Regions from separate parts of the Bradyrhizobium sp. S3.2.6 genome, predicted to be linked through region 2. Evidence: predicted binding sites of a transcription regulator. Region 2 holds the regulator's gene; the other holds the start of a gene.
The links. The regulator LexA, encoded in region 2, represses DNA repair genes until DNA is damaged. The targets are predictions, from matches to a motif close to TGTTCNNNNTGTGTTCNG.
Positions count from the first base shown of each region.

Region 1: the regulator LexA is predicted to act here: its motif matches at 2,289-2,306, upstream of ABID58_RS05545 (putative DNA modification/repair radical SAM protein).

Region 1 is NZ_JBEPOS010000002.1:263,530-267,169, forward strand. It holds gene ABID58_RS05540 (UdgX family uracil-DNA binding protein) at 1-974, opposite strand, end outside; gene ABID58_RS05545 (putative DNA modification/repair radical SAM protein) at 974-2,209, opposite strand; gene ABID58_RS05550 (ImuA family protein) at 2,372-3,175, shown strand; gene ABID58_RS05555 (Y-family DNA polymerase) at 3,075-3,640, shown strand, end outside.
Region 2 is NZ_JBEPOS010000028.1:77,367-81,006, forward strand. It holds gene ABID58_RS32920 (helix-turn-helix transcriptional regulator) at 1-189, shown strand, start outside; gene ABID58_RS32925 (molybdopterin molybdotransferase MoeA) at 293-1,504, shown strand; gene lexA (transcriptional repressor LexA) at 1,681-2,382, shown strand; gene ABID58_RS32935 (hypothetical protein) at 2,561-2,815, shown strand; gene ABID58_RS32940 (hypothetical protein) at 3,009-3,440, shown strand; gene ABID58_RS32945 (ComEC/Rec2 family competence protein) at 3,451-3,640, opposite strand, start outside.

The DNA of each region.
Region 1 (3,640 bases), on a different contig from region 2:
TCGCCGGGCTGCTCGCCGACCAGCATGATGGTGGAGTTCTGCGGTCCCTCGCCGAACACGGTCTGCGTCGCGTCCTTGTAGAGCGGGCAGGCGCGGCAATGGGCAGCTTCCTCGCGAAGCGCCTCGAGATCGTTGGTGACAGTCTTACGTGTCATCGGAGCCTCCGGCCGTTTCTGAGGCTTGTGCGGATCGGATGCAGCGTTGGCGATCATGGCGCCGGTCATGCGTTCGGCGTCCTCGATCAGAGGCTTAATGATCGAGGCCTCGGGCAGGTTCCTCCAGTATTTCTTCGGCATCTCCGTCTGCATCGCCTTCACCTTCAACCGCGCCGGGTTAAAGATGCTGGCGTAGTAGCGCCGCCAGGTTTCCTCCAGCCGGTCTTCGCCCGGCGCCTCGCTCTTGCTCACGCCCGGCGTGAACGAAAGCGCGTGGCCGTCCCAATGCGCGCAGAGATCGGGCGTCAGGATTGACCAGGGCATATCGGCAAAGCGTCTGGCGAAGAACGGCGCGGCGAGCTCGACGATATAATGCTCCGGCTCGAACCAGGCGACGTAATGCGCGGCACGTTCACGGCCGATCTCGCGGAAGCGCACGAAGGCGTGCATCTTGTGCTCGTCGCGATGGACCGCTCTTGCCATCGCCGTAGCTAACGCGATGTCAGGATCGGTCGCGACCTCGATGAGATCGTGATTGTCCTTCAGTCGCCAGAGCAGGCGATAGAGGATCGCAAAGCGCTGCGGATCGCGATGCAGGATGGCGGTCTGGGCGAGCTCGACGAATTTTGCCGACACGCTGAAGGTGCCGTCGTTCACCTCGAGCATCGGAGATGGCGCGGGCGGTGCGAACAATTCGGCTCCGCCGCCTTGCACGGCCCATGTGACTTCGGTGGGCTTCACATGATGAAGCACGAGCGTGCGGGCGGCTTTGCGCCAGCTTTCGAAATCGGTTTCGGTGTCGAGAATGATGTACTGCATCAGAAGCCAAACCCCAGTTGCGTTGCTTTCGGCTTGAACCGTTCGATCAGCCGCGCCTCGTCGAGGCGGTGCGGCGCGGGCCGGTGATCGCTGAGCACGATGAACGGCAGCACCTTGTTGCGGGGCACGTGCAGCCGCGCGAGATCGGAGAGACGGATCGTGGTGGTGCGCCGTGTGGCGATGATGCGCTCGACCGCCTTGGTGCCGAAGCCCGGTACGCGCAACAGCTCCTCGCGGCTGGCGCGATTGATGTCGAGCGGAAAGCGGTCGCGGTGGCGCAGCGCCCAGGCTAGCTTTGGATCGATGTCGAGCGGCAGCATCGCGCTGTCGTCGACGATCTCGCCGACGTCAAAACCGTAGAAGCGCATCAGCCAGTCGGCCTGGTAGAGCCGGTGCTCGCGCAACAACGGCGGCTGTACCAGAGGCAACGCGCGGCTGGCGTCGGGGATCGGGCTGAAGGCGGAGTAATAGACGCGCCGCAGCCGGTATGAGCCGTAGAGATTGGCGCTGGTGTGGAGAATGGTGTGATCGTTCGCGCCATCTGCGCCGACGATCATCTGCGTGCTTTGTCCTGCCGGCGCGAAGCGCTGCGGCTTGGCCTTCGTCTTGGTGCTGCGGTTGTCCTCGGCTTCGTCCAGTTTCAGCCGCAGCCGGCCCATGGTGCGGCGGATCGCACGCACGTCCTTCTCGGGCGCGAATTGTTGCAGGCTGGTCTCCTCAGGCATCTCGATATTGATGGAGAGACGATCGGCATATCTGCCGGCTTCCGCGATCAGCGCGTCGTCGGCCTCCGGAATGGTCTTGAGATGGATGTAGCCGCGGAAGTGATGCTCCTCGCGCAGTTTTCGCGCGACGCTGACCACCTGCTCCATGGTGTAGTCGGGACTGCGAATGATGCCGGAGGAGAGAAACAGTCCTTCGATGTAATTGCGCCGGTAGAAGTCCAGCGTCAGCTTGACCACCTCGTCGATGGTGAAGCGAGCGCGCGGCACGTTGGAGGAAGCGCGGTTGACGCAATAGAGACAGTCGTAATTGCAGGCGTTGGTGAGCAGCACCTTGAGCAGCGAGATGCAACGTCCGTCCGGCGCGTAGGAATGGCAGATGCCCATGCCCGGCGCGGTCGAGCCCATGCCCTTGCCGTCGCTGGAATCCCGCTTTTCGGTGCCGCTGGAGGCACAGGAGGCGTCGTACTTGGCTGCATCCGCCAGGATCTCCAGCTTGCGTTGTACGTCCATCCCGGAATCCCTTTGATTCAGCTCATGAATCTGATCGAGCGCAATTCGATTGACTCTTCGCGCGCCGTTAGCTTTATATTAGAACATACCATGAACAAATGAGCCAGCCGCTGGTTCTCTTTTTGAGAGTCATCGGCAATCACCTCTGAAGGAGCGGCGAGCATGAGCGGCGCACGCATGAGCGCGCTTGCGACCTTGCGCAGCCAGATCGAACGGATCGAGACGGCGGAGGTCGTGCATCATCACGACCGCGTCGCGCTCGGCCACGGCGAGGTCGACCACGCCTTGAAAGGCGGGCTCGCACGCGCGGCGATCCACGAGGTGTTTTGCGAGGGGCGTCAGGGCGCGGCCGCGACGGGCTTTATCACCGGGCTTGCGGGCCGCGTCACGGTGCGTCGGCCGCTGCTGTGGGTGCGGCAGGATTTCTCGGAACTTGAAACCGGCGCGTTGTCGATGTGCGGGCTCGCCGAGCTCGGCCTCGATCCGCGCCGCGTGGTGATGGTGCGCGCGGCTGACGTGGAGAGCGCGCTGCGCACCTCGGCCGATGCGCTCGCCTGCGATGCGCTCGGCGCCGTCGTGCTCGAGCTCTGGGGCGAGACCAGGCAGTTCGATCTCGTGGCGAGCCGCAAGCTGACGCTGGCCGCACAATCCTCTGGCGTCACCGGCCTCTTGTTGCGGATGGCGGCACAGCCGCTGCCCTCGACGGCGGAAACACGATGGATGCTGCGCGCGGCGCATTCGCCGCCGGGCGCGGCTTCAATGCCTGCGGCGCTTTGGAGTGCCTGGGGCGCGCCGCGCTTCGATGTCGAGCTGTTGCGCAATCGTCATGGCCCGTGTGGCCGGTGGATCATGGAATGGAAGTGTGATGAGTGCCAGTTCAGTGAACCGTCGGCGTATTCTCAGCCTGTGGCTGCCGCGCCTGCCCATCGACCGGATCCAGCGGTTCTTCAACGGCGGGTTGGGTAATAATCCTGAGCCCAGCATTGTCGTCATCAAGGATAACAATGCGCTGGTGATCCATGCGCTGGACGAGGCGGCCGAGCGGCTCGGTCTGTACATCGGCCAGCCGCTGGCGAATGCGCGAGCGATGTGTCCGGACCTGAAAGTGTTCGACGCCGATGTCGTGGCCGATGCAAAGGCGTTGAGCGATATCGCCGACTGGTGCGACCGCTTCACGCCGCTGGTGGCGCTCGATCCGCCGCACGGGCTGTTCCTCGATATCACCGGCTGTGCGCATCTGTTCGGTGGCGAGGCTGCATTGTTGCAGACGCTGGTCCGTGCGCTGGCCCGCCAGGGCTTTGCCGTCGGCGCCGCGATCGCCAGCACCTCGGTCTGCGCGCGTACGCTGACGCGGCAGACGCCTGGCGTTATTGTTGCCAATGGCGGGGAGGCGGCGGCGATCGACCGGTTTCCGGTGTCCGCGCTCGGTGC
Region 2 (3,640 bases):
GCGCGTTACGGCCTGACCCGTGCCGAAGCGGCCTTCGCGCTCGAGATCGTCAAGGGCGGCGGCCGCAAAGCCACGGCCGAACGGCTCGGCATCGCGGACGGAACCGCGCGCAGCCATCTGTCGAAGATCTTCGACAAGACCGGCGTGGGGCGACAGGCCGAGCTGGTGCGGCTTTTGCTCCAGAAATAGCTGCATCCGTGCGTATGCACATCCGTTTTGCCTCAACGGCCCCAGTCGGCTAGAACGCTGGCCGCGACCAGATTGTCGCGTTGCCAAGCAGGAGCTTTCAGCCGTGGCCCTCATGCCGGTTTCCGATGCGCTCGCTGCCGTGCTCGCCGGTGCGGACCCGCTGCCCGAGGAATCGGTCGCGCTCGATGCGGCCTTCCACCGCGTGCTCGCGCGCGACGTCGCATCGCGCAGGACGCAGCCGCCGCTGGCGATGTCCGCGATGGACGGCTATGCCGTCCGCGCGGCCGACGCCGCCAGGGTCGATGCGCAGCTCAACGTCATTGGCGAGGTCGCTGCCGGCCGTCCGTTTGCAGGAACTGTCGGCGCCGGCGAAGCCGTACGAATCTTCACCGGCGGTGTCGTTCCCGACGGCGCCGATGCGGTCGTGATCCAGGAGGACACCGTCGCCGACGGCAAGCGCATCGCGATCAAGGAGGCCGCCATCGCCGGGCGGCACATCCGCCCTGCCGGCATCGACTTCCGCGAGGGTGACGTGCTGCTGCGCAAAGGCGCGCGGCTGACCGAGCGCGACCTCGCGCTCGCCGCCGGCATGAACCACCCGCAATTGGCGGTCAGCCGCCGTCCGAAGGTCGCGATTCTTGCCACCGGCGACGAGCTGGTGATGCCGGGCACGACGCCTGGTCATGGCCAGATCGTTTATTCCAACGGCTACGCCCTGCATGCGCTCGCTCGCAGCGAGGGGGCCGACACCATCGACCTTGGGATTGCCGCCGACACGCTTGCCGCCACCACCGCCGGCATCCGCCGCGCGCGCGAATCCGGCGCCGACATCCTGATCACGACGGGCGGCGCTTCGGTCGGCGACCACGATCTGGTGCAGCAGGCGCTCCGCGACGAAGGCACCTCGATGGCGTTCTGGAAAATCGCGATGCGGCCGGGCAAGCCGATGATGAACGGGCAGCTCGGGGCGATGCGCGTAATCGGCCTGCCCGGCAATCCCGTGTCATCCTACGTTTGCGCCTTCCTGTTCATGGTGCCGCTGATTCGTGCGTTGTCGGGCCGTTCGATGGTTCATCACCGCCGCGAACGCGCCGTGCTCGGCCGCGACGTCGGCGCCAATGACCAGCGCGAGGACTATCTGCGCGCCCGCCTGGATGTGCGTGATGACGGCACGCTGATCGCCCTTCCCGTCAATCACCAGGACTCCTCGCTGCTTGCGAATCTCGCTGCGGCACAGGCACTTCTCGTGCGCGCCCCGTTCGCGCCGAGGGCCGAAGCGGGAGCGCCCTGCGAGGTGCTGCGACTGCTCGTTTGAGCGCGGCGTTCGCAACCGTTCCGCGAACTTTGCCGCGTTCACGGTAAATTAAGCAGTTGCGGAACATGTATCGAACATATAGTGTCCGTTCATGATTTGTTTCGAGCGTGTAGCGGCTTATTGCTGACTTCAGCGTCTCGGAATCGAACGACATCAACCGGGGGATTTTGGTCGAGATGTTAACGCGCAAACAGTACGAGCTCCTGCGGTTCATCAGTGAACGCCTGAAGGAAAGCGGCGTGCCGCCCTCCTTCGACGAGATGAAGGATGCGCTCGATCTGCGCTCGAAATCAGGCATCCATCGCCTGATCACTGCGCTCGAGGAGCGCGGCTTCATCCGCCGCCTGCCCAACCGCGCCCGCGCCATCGAGGTGATCAAGCTGCCCGAACTCCAGGCCGCCGCTGGCAGCCGCCGCGGCTTCACGCCGAGCGTCATCGAGGGCAATCTCGGCAAGGTGCGCCCGGCGTCGAGCCTGCCGGCCGACGAGGGTGAGCGTCCAGTCGCAGTGCCCGTGATGGGCCGGATCGCGGCCGGCACGCCGATCGAGGCTTTGCAAACCCGCAGCCACACCATCAGCGTCCCGCCCGACATGCTCGGCTCGGGCGAGCACTACGCGCTCGAAGTGCGCGGCGACTCCATGGTGGAGGCCGGCATTCTCGATGGCGACATGGCGCTGATCCAGCGCAACGAGAGCGCCGATACCGGCGACATCGTGGTCGCCCTGATCGACGACGAGGAAGCGACACTCAAGCGTTTCCGCCGTCGCGGCGCCTCGATCGCGCTCGAGCCGGCCAACGCGGCCTATGAGGTTCGCATCCTGCCGCCCAACCGGGTCAAGATCCAGGGCAAGCTGATCGGGCTGTACCGGAAGTACTGATCGCGTCGCTATCGGCGAGCGCAATCAACGATTGGAGCGGACGATTGTCCGCTCCGGCTGGGTAGTCTTTCTGGTTTTGCACAGATTATCCGGCCCCTTCTCCAGCGCTACATCCTCGGCACGCCGCAACGAAGCACGCATTGCTTCGCAGGGCCTTTGCCAGACCGAGGAGACCAACATGCGCAAGATCATTTTGAGCACCGTCACGATGACGCTGATCGCAGTATCAGCGTCGCAGGCCTTAGTGTCGCAAGCCTTGGGGTCGCAAGCCTTGGGCTCGCAAGCCTTGGGCTCGCAAGCCTTGGCTGCGCAGCCGCAGCACCACGCTCGCAAAGCACCGCGCGCAACGACCGAGCAATTCCGCAATGCCCGTAACGCCGTCGCGCAGCCGGCTTGGCAATATTCGGGCTGGTCAGCGCCAGCCGGCCGCTGAAGCAACGCGCTCACCGAATGCGCGGGAGCAGGCTTTGTTCCTCGTGCATTTGAAAAAGATAATGTGATCGCGCTCTGCTGATGCGAGCCGCAGATTTGCCCACAAACAAGCATAAGATGAGCTTCCACTCTGATAGGGGCCTGCGCCTCCGAGACAGAGGCGCGGGTGCTCTATCCTGATTGAGGAGCACCCGATGTGTGACTATAGCCTGCATGCCGTCGCGACGCGTCCCGCAGAAGTTGGCGAGACGATCGTCACGACAACGTTCCGCGGCACCTCGACGCGCGGCTTCGCCTCCGAAGCCGACATGTCCGTCGCGGTTTGCCTGCTACCGGGAACGGAGCTCGCCTTCGCCGACAACGTCCGCTACGACAATCGCTGGATCTGGACGCGCACCATCAACTCGCGCGTCGGCAAGTTCGGCAAGGTCGATCCGCATATTCCCGACCGCCATCACGACGCGATCGAATTCCCCGACGGCAAATACGTCCTGGTGACGCAACTGGTCGAAGGCCAGCGCGCAACCGTGCTGCAACTGCCCGTGACCCAGCCGCTCGGCGAGCGCGAGCACAAGCCGCAGGTCGCCGACAGCCGCTCCACGTCCCCGCGCCTGCCGATCGGCTAAGCCGTCGATCTCAGTCATCGGCCTGCAGGTCGGCGTCAGACGGCGTTGCGTCTTTGGAGCGCGGAGCTGCCGACCGCGGCATGAGGGTCTGTTCGAAATCTCCATCGCCGGCCGCCGCCGGCGACCAGGGGCGGTTTGCGCCCCTCGCCTTTACCGCCTGAATCGCAAAGCCGTCGCCACGCGGCGTCAGCGCCAGCGCG